DNA from 3 places in the Acidaminococcus sp. genome. Region 2 is predicted to be linked to each of the others. Evidence: riboswitches for the same ligand, from Rfam matches in the RefSeq annotation. Region 2 holds a riboswitch; each other region holds the start of a gene.
The links. Region 2 has a riboswitch for S-adenosylmethionine ahead of metK (methionine adenosyltransferase). Riboswitches for the same ligand answer to the same signal wherever they lie in the genome.
Positions count from the first base shown of each region.

Region 1: linked by a shared signal. The riboswitch ahead of ACZOF8_RS09875 (methionine ABC transporter ATP-binding protein) and the one ahead of metK (methionine adenosyltransferase) in region 2 are both predicted to bind S-adenosylmethionine.
Region 3: linked by a shared signal. The riboswitch ahead of ACZOF8_RS06990 (MetQ/NlpA family ABC transporter substrate-binding protein) and the one ahead of metK (methionine adenosyltransferase) in region 2 are both predicted to bind S-adenosylmethionine.

Region 1 covers NZ_DBMBXK010000019.1:1,940-6,219, reverse strand. Annotated here, with positions in the region: gene ACZOF8_RS09885 (DUF192 domain-containing protein) at 1-167, shown strand, start outside; gene ACZOF8_RS09880 (methionine ABC transporter permease) at 211-873, opposite strand; gene ACZOF8_RS09875 (methionine ABC transporter ATP-binding protein) at 863-1,900, opposite strand; SAM riboswitch class I at 1,973-2,083, opposite strand; gene ACZOF8_RS09870 (LysR family transcriptional regulator) at 2,880-3,743, shown strand; gene ACZOF8_RS09865 (oxidoreductase) at 3,859-4,280, shown strand, end outside.
Region 2 covers NZ_DBMBXK010000003.1:17,595-21,874, forward strand. Annotated here, with positions in the region: gene priA (primosomal protein N') at 1-1,233, opposite strand, end outside; gene metK (methionine adenosyltransferase) at 1,235-2,413, opposite strand; SAM riboswitch class I at 2,467-2,575, opposite strand; gene citC ([citrate (pro-3S)-lyase] ligase) at 2,634-3,683, opposite strand; gene ACZOF8_RS02335 (lactate utilization protein) at 3,776-4,280, opposite strand, start outside.
Region 3 covers NZ_DBMBXK010000008.1:86,811-91,090, reverse strand. Annotated here, with positions in the region: gene pflB (formate C-acetyltransferase) at 1-935, shown strand, start outside; SAM riboswitch class I at 1,536-1,635, shown strand; gene ACZOF8_RS06990 (MetQ/NlpA family ABC transporter substrate-binding protein) at 1,723-2,544, shown strand; gene ACZOF8_RS06985 (M20/M25/M40 family metallo-hydrolase) at 2,566-3,897, shown strand; gene ACZOF8_RS06980 (RluA family pseudouridine synthase) at 3,899-4,280, shown strand, end outside.

The DNA.
Region 1 (4,280 bases), on a different contig from region 2:
TGTATTTCAACAAAAATATGGAAATCGTGAAAATCGTCCGGAACCTTCATCCGTGGCTGGGCCTTTCCGCCTGTTTGAAAGCCAGTTCCGTACTGGAACTGAAAGCAGGAGAGGCAGAGCGGCTGGGGCTGAAAGTAGGATTGCAGGCCGCAGGCCGCGAGCCGTGAGTCCCGGGCAAAAAAAATCCCACCCTCGAGGGGTGGGATTTTTTTATTTGATCTTCGTCTTGTTCAGCTTCGCCGAAATCTTGTTCCCTATGGTCTGGACCAACTGGACCAGGGCAATCAGGACGATGACCGTGGCCACCATGGTATCCGCCTGGAACCGCTGGTACCCGTAGCGGATGGCCAGGTCACCCAGACCGCCGCCCCCCAGGGCACCGGCCATGGCGCTGGAACCGATCAGGCTGATCACCGCCAGGGTGATGCCCAGCACAATGGAATGCATGGCTTCCGGCAGCAGCACCTTCCAGATGATCTGGAGAGGGGAAGCCCCCATGCTTTGGGCCGCTTCGATGACCCCGGGATCCACTTCCAGCAGAGAGGATTCAATGATCCGGGAAATGAACGGAGTGCAGGAAATGGTCAGAGGCACAATGGCAGCAGTGGTGCCGATGGAAGACCCCACGATGATCCGGGTGAGAGGAATGATGGCCACCATCAGGATGATGAAGGGCACGGACCGGAGAGCGTTCACAATGGAGCCCAGGGTCTTGTGGAGAGCCGCATTTTCTTTGATGTGGCCTTTGCCGGTAATGGTCAGGATGACCCCCAGGGGAATCCCGAACAGAGAAGCAATGGCGGCGGACAGGGCTACCATGTAGAGGGTTTCGCCCAGGGCTTTGATCAGCAGATGGATCATATTAGGAGACATAACCGATCACCTCGTCTTTCACTTTTCTTTCGTGGAGGTAATCCAGGGCTTTTTTCAAATGGTCCTCGTCCCCTTCCACTTCAATGAGCAGGGTCCCGAAGGGGGTATCCTGCAGGGTTTCAATGTTGGCCGTCAGGATGTTCACATTGGTGTCGTATTCCTTGATCAGCACGGATACAATGGGTTCGCCGGCGCTGTCCCCGATGAAGCTCAGGCTCACCAGGGCCTTGTCCCCGGCTTTGTAGTCCTTGTGGATGTCCAGTTTCTTGACGAAATCAGGCAGGTCGTTGTGCTGGATGCTGGCCACGAATTCTTTGGTGGTGGCTTTCTGGGGATTGGTGAAAATGTCCACCATGGACCCCTGTTCGATGATTTCCCCGTTTTCGATCACGGCCACCTGGTCGCAGATTTCCTTTACCACGTTCATCTGGTGGGTGATCATGACAATGGTGATGTGGAGCCGTTTGTTGATGTCCCGAAGCAGGTTCAGGATGCTTTCGGTGGTCTGGGGATCCAGGGCGGAGGTGGCTTCATCGCAAAGGAGCACCTTGGGGTCGCTGGCCAGGGCACGGGCGATGCCCACCCGCTGTTTCTGGCCCCCGGACAGCTGGCTGGGGTAGTGGTCCGCCCGGTCCTTCAGGCCCACCAGGTCCAGCAGGGGTTCCACCTTCTTTTGGATGGCGGCTTTGTCCATGCCCTGGATTTCCAGAGGGAAGGCGATGTTGCCGAATACGGTACGGCTGGACAGCAGGTTGAAATGCTGGAAGATCATGCCGATGTTCTGCCGGGCCTTCCGCAGCTGTTCCTCGCCCAGGGCGGTCATTTCCTGGCCGTCCACCATGACTTTGCCGCTGGTGGGCTTTTCCAGCATGTTGATGCACCGGACCAGGGTGCTTTTGCCAGCCCCGGACAGGCCGATGATGCCGAAGATCTCGCCTTCGTTGATGGTCAGATTGATATCCTTCAGGGCATGCAGGTCCCCTGAAGCCGTATGATAGACTTTGTCAATGTGCTGGAGTTCTATCAAGGGGGTTCACCTCCGTAAAAAATAAAAATTCCTCTTCATCAGCAATGAAGAGGAATCAGATTGGCTCACTCATCTTCATCTTTCAGGCCACGCCTGATGGACTTAGCACCGTTCAGCCGGCCAAAGCCGCTGATGGTTGCCGTAACTTCATAGGGCCAGTCCCTCCGTTACTCTGGATGAATTCTGTGCGTATTAAATGATACCGTATAAAGTACAGTTTGTCAATGGGAATTGGGGCATAAGTGCAGAGTAAAGAGTGAAGAGTAAAGAGCAGGGGCCCGTAGAGGTCGCACAACCGGCGGCTCGCCAGATGTACGAATCTCTGACCCCAACGATGTAGGGGGTTGCCGAAGGCAAACCCGTCCCGGCTCCCGGGGTATCGACGTATACCCGCAAAGAGTACCAGCATAGCCGGAGGCCAAGTCCGCCCTGCAGGGGCGGGGGACCGGGCTTGCCCGGTGGTGGGGGCATGAGGTCCTGAAAGGACCGAATACCTTGACGGTGGTATGGAAACTATCTACCTGAGAGACAGCAATGGATACTGCGTTCATCATATTTCTACTTCTGCCAGACACTCCCTTGTTTTCGGCCGGTCCTGCAAAATATCGGCTGTCGCCGATGCCCCCACCACCGTGCTCCGCACGGTCCCCCGCCCCTCACAGGGCGGACTTTGGGACCGTCCTTATCACCAGTTCAGTGCGGTTCCCAACTGTCCCATGGGACTGCTGCCCGTTGGAACACCCCTTTATTAAGTTAATGAATTCTGATACAATGAAATTCACGGAAGACCTTCTCTCCTATCTGTAGTGGCGTGGTAACTAATACTATAAAGGATGAAGGTCTTCCTTTTTGCAAGTTTATAAGGGATTATTCATTTCACCGAGAACTATTTTACACTAAGACCTACCAACCACCTGTCCCTATTCCGTTGACACCATCTTCCTCCCGTGTTACAATCCTCCCGAAGGAGGGGATTGCCATGGATACCCGGGCTATCCGGTGTTTTCTGCAGGTTTATGAGAAAGGCAGCATCCACCAGGCGGCCAAAGTGCTGTTTTTGACGCCCCAGGGGGTGAGCCGGATCATCGGGGTGCTGGAAGGGGAGCTCCAGGCCCGGCTGTTTGTCCGTACTCCCAAAGGGGTGGTGCCTACCCGGGAGGGGGATTATTTCTATGAACACAGCCGTTCCTTCTCCGCCCAGCTGCTCCGGCTCCAGCTGGGAATCCAGGAACTGAAGCGCCAGCAGCAGGGGCTCCGGGTGGGATTTGCCTGCGGGGTGCTCCATGTGATTTCCATCGAGAAACTCCAGGGCGCAGCGGCCCGGCACCCGGAATTCCGGCTGGAATGGGCGGAGGATTTCAACGAAAACATCCTTGAGCTGCTCCAGGAAGGGACCCTGTCCTGCGGATTCTGTGTAGGGTCCCGGGCTCCGGAAGGTTTATTCCGCCGGGAACTGTTCCAGGCGCCGGTGGAAGCTGTAGTGTACCCAGGGCATCCCCTTTATGACCGGGACAGCCTGTCCCTGGAAGACCTGAAGGGGGAGCCTCTTTTGTGTCTGAACGAGCATTTTTCCATTTACCACAATGTGGTGGAACGGTGCGGGGATTTTGGCTTTACCCCACATTTTGCAGTGAAGACCATGGAAAGCAGCCTGATTTACCAGTTCTGCCAGGAAGGCCGGGGCATCGGCATCGACGCGGCCATCCATCCGGTGGAGGCTCCTCTCCGGCAGATTCCCCTCCGGGAGACCTCCCCCTGGCAGGTGTCCTTTGTGTGCCCCCAAAACCGGGCGGAAGAACCCCTGTTTCAGGAACTGCTGGCGGTGTGCCCCCAGGGGAAATAGTCCTATCAATGATTTATTTATATCTACTGCTGTTTCTTTGCTGGACGGCAGCTTCTTTTTTATGGTAGGGTGAAAGGCGGAAAAAACTGGAAAATATTTTAGGAGGCACTATACCATGCTGCGCAAATTTCCCCATCTGTCCACCCCCATCACCATCGGCCGCACCACCTTCCGGAACCGGATCTTTTCCGCTCCCATGGGCGGTACCGATATTACCAACGACGGGTGCATCGGCCCCAAATCCACGGCTTTTTACGAACTCCGGGCCAAAGGCGGGGCCGGGGCGGTGACCGTCTCGGAACTGATGGTCCATCCGGCCACCGACGGTTCCCACGCCTATCATCTGGATGAAAGCATCCTGAATTCCCTGGCCTGCGCCACCTATACCGCCGACGCCATCCGCCGGCACGGAGCCATCCCTTCCATCGAACTGTCCCATTCCGGCCAGTTTGCCGGCACCTACATGACGGACAAGACCAAACAGCACAATCTCCACCAGTGGGGCCCCAGCGACGGGGTCCGGGCCGACGGGGTGCC
Region 2 (4,280 bases):
GGCCCGGTACTGGGCCACCAGCCGGGCATGGTAGCTGGGCCGTTCCTCCTGCTTGTAGGTCCCTTCATGCTCTTCATCCATCAGGATCAGTCCCAGGTCTGCAAAGGGACAGAACACCGCCGACCGGACCCCGATCAGCACCCGGGCCTGGCCGGACCGCATCCGGCTCCACACGTCTCCCCGCTCGCTGGGGGAAAGCCGGCTGTGGGCCACCGCCACCCCGGCGCCGAACCAGGCCTTGAACCGTTTCACGATCTGTCCGGTAAGGGCGATTTCCGGCACCAGCACCATTACCTGCTGGCCTGCCCGGAGGGCCCTGTCGGTGAGCCGGAGATAGACTTCCGTCTTGCCGCTGCCGGTGATCCCCTGGAGCAGAAAGGTCCGGGGATCCCGGTTTTCCCGGGCCCGGTCCACTGCCTGGATGGCCGCCTGTTGTTCTTCCGTCAGTTCCAGGGTTTCCTTCCGGGCTTCCAGCCCCTGGTAGCTGTCCCGGAGGACCCGCCGCCGGCCTTCCAGCAGCCAGCCTTTCTGGACCAGGTTCCGGAGCACCGCGGAGGAGATGCCTTTTCCTTCCAGCTCCCCGGCGCTGGCGGTGTTCCCGGACAGCAAAAAGTCCAGGGCAGCCAGCTGGCTTTTGCCCCGGACCTCTCCGTTTTCCCGTGCGGCCAGCCCTTCCGGTGTTGCTGTAAAGGTCCGCTCTGTTTTTTCCCGCAGTTTGTATTTCACATCGTAGGAAAGGACCACCGCCTTTTGGGCAATCAGTCCCTTCAGGGCCGTCTCTCCTCCCGGGAGATTCCGGATGGCCCGCCGGGACTGGGGACCCTTCAGGGTCAGGAAATCGTACAGTTCCTGTTCCTCAGGGGTAAGCCCGGCCACTTCAGGCACTGGGACGTATTTCCCCACTGCCGCCAGGCTTTTCCGGCCCGGGATGAACAGCCGCAGGGCCTCCGCCAGGGTGCACAGGTAGTACTGGGACAGCCAGTAGGCGGTGGCCAGCATTTCACTGTCGAACCAGGGTTCCGTCCCCACCACATCGGCAATGTCCTTCAGTTCCCGGGACAGATCCGGGCTCCGGTCCTCTTCCACAATGAAACCTTCCAGCAGCTGCTGGCCGAAAGGCACCACCACCCGCCAGCCCTGGCCCAGGAAATCCAGGGCCTGGGGCACATGGTAGGTGAACTGCCGAAAAATGTTTTTGGCAGGCAGATTGATGGCAACCTTTGCGTATTCCATCTTATTCCAGTGCTTTTTTCAGCACATCCACTTTATCCAGCCGTTCCCAGGGCAGATCCACATCCGTCCGGCCGAAATGGCCATAGGCAGCAGTCTGGCGGTAAATGGGCCGGCGCAGATCCAGGCTCCGGATAATACCCGCCGGAGTCAGGGAGAAGTTCTTTTCAATCAGTTCCACGATCTTTTCTTCCGGAATGGCAGCGGTGCCAAAGGTGTTCACGCTGATGGACACCGGACGGGCCACCCCGATGGCATAGGCCAGCTGGATTTCGCATTTCCTGGCCAGGCCGGCAGCCACCACGTTCTTGGCCACATACCGGGCCGCATAGGCAGCACTCCGGTCCACTTTTGTGGGATCCTTCCCGGAGAAGGCACCGCCTCCGTGACGAGCCATGCCCCCGTAGGTATCCACGATGATTTTCCGCCCGGTGAGGCCGGAATCCCCCTGGGGCCCGCCGATGACGAACCGGCCGGTGGGGTTGATGTGGTAAATGGTCTTTTCATCCAGCAGATCCGCCGGCACCACCGGCCGGATCACCTGTTCCAGGATGTCCTTCCGCAGCTGTTCCATGGTGATTTCCGGGCTGTGCTGGGCAGAAACCACAATGGTGTCCACCCGTACCGGTTTGTCGTCATCATATTCCACGGAGACCTGGGTCTTCCCATCAGGACGGAGATAAGGCAGGGTGCCGTCCTTCCGGACCTGGGCCAGCCGGCGGGACAGCTTGTGGGCCAGGGAAATGGGCAGGGGCATGTATTCAGGCGTTTCATCGGTGGCATAGCCGAACATCATCCCCTGATCCCCGGCGCCGATTTTTTCTTCTTCTCCCTGGGCGCCCTGTTTGGATTCATCGGATTCATCCACCCCCTGGGCAATGTCCGGGGACTGTTCATCGATGGAGATCAGCACCCCGCAGGTGGCTCCGTCAAAACCATATTTGGCCCGGTCGTAGCCAATGTCGATCACCGTCTGCCGGGCAATCTTGGCAATGTCCACATAGCAGCTGGTGGAAATTTCCCCCACAATATGGATCTGGCCGGTGGCCACCAGGGTTTCGCAGGCAACCCGGGCATCCGGGTCCTGTTCCAGGATGGCATCCAGCACCGCATCAGAGATCTGATCGGCGATTTTGTCAGGATGGCCTTCCGTGACAGATTCAGACGTAAATACTTTCTTCATTATTTCCTCCTTACACAAAAAAAAATACTCCCAAAATGAGAGTACCTATGGGACTCTCATCTTACAATCGACAAACCGCATTGCAGGAATTAGCACCGTTGGCCCAGGGCCATGGTTGCTGTGGCTTCACAGGGCCATTCCCTCCGCCACTCTTGATGAGCTGTATTCGATTTTGCTTTGTAATTATAACAGATACAGTAGGAAAATACAAGACGGGTCCTCAGTAATGGACCACGTCCTGCTCTTTCCGGATCCGGTCCAGGATGGGCCGGGCTTCCTGGCTCTGGAGGAAGTCCCAGGTGGTGGGAGGCACCTGCTCCCGTACCAGCGCCCAGTTTCCTTCCTGGATGGCCTTCCGTACTGTGGAGGCACTGACCACCTGGCCCTGTTCTTCCCGACGGGGCACCACCACGCACTGGATCCCCGCTTCCGGCAGCCGCTTTTCCATCACCTGGTTGTACAGGCCGGTGACCACACTGGTGGGCTCTTCCCCCACATACCGGGCGGTAATCCCCAGTTTCCGGGCGATCTTCACGAAAATGGCCAGATCCAGGTTGGCATGGCTGGCGATCACCGCTTCCGCATCCTTCTGGAAATAGCTGGGGAAGGTGGCCTGGCTGATGATGTAGGGACCGCTGTCATGGTACCGGAGATTGGCCAGGTGCCGTGTCCCTTCCTGGATCAGCTTCTTCCGGACGGCATAGGGGAACAGGCTGGCGTCCTCGCTGACCATGAACAGGTGGACCAGGTCGTTTTCTGCCGCCGCTTTTTCCACCAGGTACTGATGCCCCAGGGTAAAGGGGTTGGCGTTCATGACAATAGCCGCCACTTTGGGAGCTTCCACCCGGCTCCGGGCCAGCTGGTCCAGATAGCTGGAGAAACCTTCCTTCCGGTTTTCCATAAAGACGATCTGGTCTTCGATCCGGGCGATTTCATAAAAACCCAGGTCCCCGAAAAATTTGGCGGAACTGCATTTGGTATACAGGAAAAGGTGGAGATTTCCCCGTTCATACTGGTACTGGACCAAATGGGACACAATCTCGTTCATCAGCCCTTCCCCCTGGTGGTGATGGTCCACCGCCATGCACCGGAGGGTGTTGCCGAAACAGCTTCCGGTGGCAATGGCCCGGTAATCATTGTCGAACATCACACAGGTATAGTCCAGGTTGGCATCCCGGCGGATTCCCTCCTGCTCCAGCAGGGCATCCACCTGGGCATTGGTCCGTTTATCGGAAGGATATACTTGAGAAATAAAATAATCAGACATCACGGTCTCCTTCTGGTTTCAAAGTGAATCCATTATACCACAAAAAAGGGAAAGGAAGGGTTGGTCCGCCAACTCCCTTTCCCTTTTCTTCCCGGTCAGAAACCCAGCTGATCGTTGATCAGGATCACATGTACCCGTTCCGGATGCCGGGCATACCGGGTGATCAGGATCTGGCAGCAGCGGGTTTCCGGCGCCTTGCAGTGGGAACAGAACCCGGTGGTCTTACAAGGTGTCTGGATGTCGAATTTCTGGGCACAGACCGCAGCCGCCGTGTTTTCCGCCCGGTCCAGGGCTGTTTCCAGGCTGGAACACACCTTGTTCAGGCTCACCAGGAACAATACATGGTGGGGCCCGTAGGAAATGGCGGAGACCCGGTTGCCATTGCCGTCGATGTTCACCAGGATCCCGTCCCGGGTCATGGCGTTGCAGCTGGCCAGATACCAGTCCGCATCATAGGCCTTCAGATGGGCCGGCCGCCGGGTGGGATATTCGTCCCGGTCGATGAAGGTCCAGTTGCCTTCCTTCAGTTTCTCCACCAGACCGCTTTCCCGTACGGTGGTGCTGCCGCCCATGTTCACCACACTGCCTTCCGGGATCAGT
Region 3 (4,280 bases), on a different contig from region 2:
AAAAATTCCTGACCAAAGATGGCAAACACATGCAGGTAGGTCCGGAATATGCACCCATCACCTCCGACGTGCTGGACTACGGCGAAGTGATGCACAAATTCGACCTGATGATGGACTGGCTGGCCGGGCTGTACGTGAACATCCTGAACCTGATCCAGTACATGCATGACAAATACTACTATGAAGCGGCAGAAATGGCCCTCATCGACACCGATGTGCGCCGGACTTTTGCCACCGGCATCGCAGGCTTCTCCCATGTGGTGGATTCCCTGTGCGCCATCAAATACGCCAAAGTTTCCACGGTCCGGGATGAATCCGGCCTGGTGGTGGACTACAAGATCGAAGGGGACTTCCCCAAATACGGCAACGATGATCCCCGGGCGGATGAAATCGCTGTATGGCTGCTGAAGACCTTCATGACCAAGCTGCGGAAACACCACACCTACCGGAATTCCGAAGCCACCACTTCCATCCTGACCATCACTTCCAACGTGGTGTACGGCGGCGCCACCGGTGCCCTGCCTGACGGACGGAAAGCCTACACCCCGTTCGCTCCCGGTGCCAACCCGGCCTACGGCGCAGAACAGAACGGCCTCCTGGCTTCCCTGAACTCTGTGGCCAAGCTGCCGTACGAATATGCTCTGGACGGGATCTCCAACACCCAGACCATCGCTCCGGAAACCCTGGGCCACAATGAAGAAGAACAGAAAGCCACCCTGGTACGGGTGATGGACGGCTACTTCGACCAGGGAGCCCACCACCTGAACGTGAACGTGTTCGGCGTGGACAAGCTGATCGACTGCATGGAACATCCGGAAAAACCGGAATATGCCAACTTCACCATCCGGGTATCCGGCTACGCGGTGAAATTCATCGACCTGACCAGAGAACAGCAGCTGGACGTAATCGCCCGCCGCGCTCATCAGAAGATGTAATAGTAGTAAGAAGAGGGGCTGTTGCGCATGCAACAGCCCATTTGTCACTACTGGTCACTGGCCGAAGGTGAAAATTTGCCTTTGGCAAATTTTTTTAAAGAAAAACGCAGCCTACGGCTGCTAACCCACCACCCATGCTGCGCATGGATACCCCCGCCCTTGCAAAGGGCGGATAAATGGCACACAGGCTCCGCCCTGGTGCCACTACTAAAGCAATGGGCGTCAGCCCGAGCATATATCCGCCCCGGCAATACGTCCGGTGGTTATCCAGGCCGTCAAAGCAATGGGCGTCAGCCCGAGGGTATATCCGCCCCGGCAATACGTCCGGTGGTTATCCAGGCCGTCAAAGCAATGGGCATCAGCCCAAGCGTATATCCGCCCTTTTCAAGGGCGGGGGACCGTTGCGCCTGCGCAATGGTGGTGGGTTAGCAGCGTCAGCTGCGTTTCTCTTCAGCGGCATATGCCACTGGCATATGGTTACCATTGGTTGTGAGCTGGTGACTGTGACCTGGTCACCTGCAACTGTTCTTGATCAGGTTACAAAAAGTCCTTGACTTTCCTAGTGAAGTAGTGTAGAATCAGAACCATCAAAATCACATACCTTCATCGAGAGCAGCAGAGGGATTTGGCCCTATGAAGCTGCGGCAACCCCCGGAAGGGAAGGTGCCAATTCCAACAGGGATTCCCTGGCAGATGAAAAGCGAGCTCAGTCATCGAAAACACCATCTGCCCAGCAGGTGGTGTTTTTCTTTGGGTGCTTTCGGGAAGGCGAAAAGGAGAGATGTTCATGAAACTGAAGAAATGGATTGCAGCAGCCGTATCCGTCCTGGCCCTGGCCAGCCTGGTCAGCGGCTGCGGCAGCGACAAAAAGGCGGCCGCCCCGGCGGAAAAGAAGACCATCACTGTAGGGATCACCCCCGGGTATTCCGAACAGGTCATGGAAGTGGTAAAGAAGGAAGCGGAAAAACAGGGGCTGAAGGTGGAAATCAAGACATTCTCCGACTATGTGACTCCGGACCAGGCCCTGGCCCAGAAGGACATCGACCTGAACTCCTTCCAGCATGAACCCTTCCTGCTGGCCTTCAACAAAAAGAACGGCACCAAACTGGTGAGCATCGGCAAGACCTACCTGGCTCCCCTGCGGCTGTATTCCACCAAGATCAAGAACGTGGCGGACATCAAGGACGGGGACAAGATCGCCATCCCCAACGATCCTTCCAACGGAGGACGGGCCATCCTGATGCTGAGCAAACTGGGCCTCCTGAAAGTGAACCCGGATGTGAAGCCCACGGAACTGACCGTCAACGACATCACCGAAAACCCGAAACACCTGCAGATCGTGGAACTGGAAGCTGCCCAGCTGCCCCGGAGCCTGGATGACACCGCCGCTTCCATCATCAACGCCGGGTATGCCAACTCCGCCGGTCTGTCCACGGACCTGGCCATTGCCAAGGAAGACAACACCAGCCCCTATGTGAACATCATTGCCGCCCGGGAAGAAGACAAAGACAACCCCACCTACAAGAAATTCGTCCAGATCTTCCAGAGCCAGCCGGTGAAGGACTACATCCTGGAAAACTGCAAAGGCAACCTGGAACCGGCCTGGTAATTGAGAAAGAAGGGAACGGCAATGAAGCTTACGGAAGAAGAACAGAAATACGCCGCCCATCTCCAGCGGTTCATCCAGTGCGCCACCGTGTCCAACGCCAATGTGGACAAGGTGGACTGGAGCCAGTTTGAAAAACTCCATGAGGCCTTCCGGGAATTCTATCCCCACATCTATCGCCTGATGGAGCTGGATGAAGTGGGCCAGGCAGGCCTCCAGTTCCACCTGAAGGGCACTGGCAGCGCAAAGAAGCCCCTTCTGCTCATGGCCCATCAGGACGTGGTGGAAGTAGGGGACCGGGGCCAGTGGAAATTCGATCCCTTCGGAGGCGAAATCATCGACGGCTGTATCTGCGGCCGGGGCACTACCGACTGCAAGCACCAGCTGCTGGCGGAAATGGAAGCGGTGGAAGCCCTGCTGGCAGAAGGCTGGCGGCCGTCTTACGACCTGTACCTGTCTCTGGGCTACAGTGAGGAAGTGTACCTGGAAAACGATGTGGACGGAGCGGAAAAGCTCACCCGGCACCTGGAAGAGAAGGGGGTCCGGCTGGGCACCGTAGTGGACGAAGGGGGCGGCCTGTTCCCGGTGGGGGACAAGCTGGAAGCCAAGATCGGAGTGGCGGAAAAATCCCCGGTGAACTTCGAGATTTACGCCACCTCTCCCGGAGGCCATTCCAGCCGTCCCGGGAAGGGGACAGCCCTGGGGACCCTGGCCAAAGCCATTGTGGCCATCGAATCCCATCCTTTCCCGTACCGGTTCACTCCCCTGACCCTGGCCCATCTCCAGAAAAGCGCCAAACTCCAGGATGCCGGCCGCCGGGCTATCTATGAAGATCCGGAAGGCCACTGGCAGGAACTGTGCCAGTTGGCCCAGGAAGATCCGGCTCTGGATGCCCTGCTCCACACCACCATCGCCTTCACCATGGCCGAAGCCAGCAAGCAGCCCAATGTGCTGCCCAGCCGGGCGGCGGCCCAGATGAGCGTCCGGGTGCTCCAGGGGGATACGGTGGAATCCTGCGAAAATTACTTCCGCCAGTTCCTGCCGGAAGGGGTGGAAATCCGCCATGTGTCCGGCAAGGACCCGCTGCCTGCTTCCGATCCCCAGAGTTACGGGATCCAGGTGGCGGAAAAGGTGCTGAAAGGCCAGTATGGGGAAAAAGTGGACGTGGTGCCCTTCCTGATGCTGGGAGGCACCGACAGCCACTATTACAAGCGGATCGCCGACAATGTGATGCTGTTCTCCGGGTATCTCCGGGACAGCCGCTGGGGCGCCGCCCACCAGGTGAACGAAAAGATCCCCGCTGATGCCCTGAAGGCCAGTGTGGACTTTTTCAAGGAATTTTTACGGTCTTACTGATATGGAACTGACGTACCAGGTGGATCGGGACCATGCCGGATGCTGCGTCCGCCAGGCAGCCCGGGGTCCCATGCACCTTTCGGAAAAACTCTGGCGGAAAATCAAATGGAACGGCACCATTACCGTGAACGGATCCCCGGTTTCCAGTCCTTCTCACAGGCTGGAGGCCGGGGACCGGCTTGTTTTCCAATGGGAAGAAACGGCGGCGGTGATCCCGGTCCATCTGCCTCTTGCCATTTTGTACGAGGATGAGGACCTGCTGGCGGTGGACAAGCCTGCCGGCATGCTGATCCACCCCACCTGGTCCGGGGCCCGGGATACCCTGGTCCAGGCGGTGGGAGGGTATTTCCGCCAGTCGGGGCAGAAATGCGGCATCCATCCCC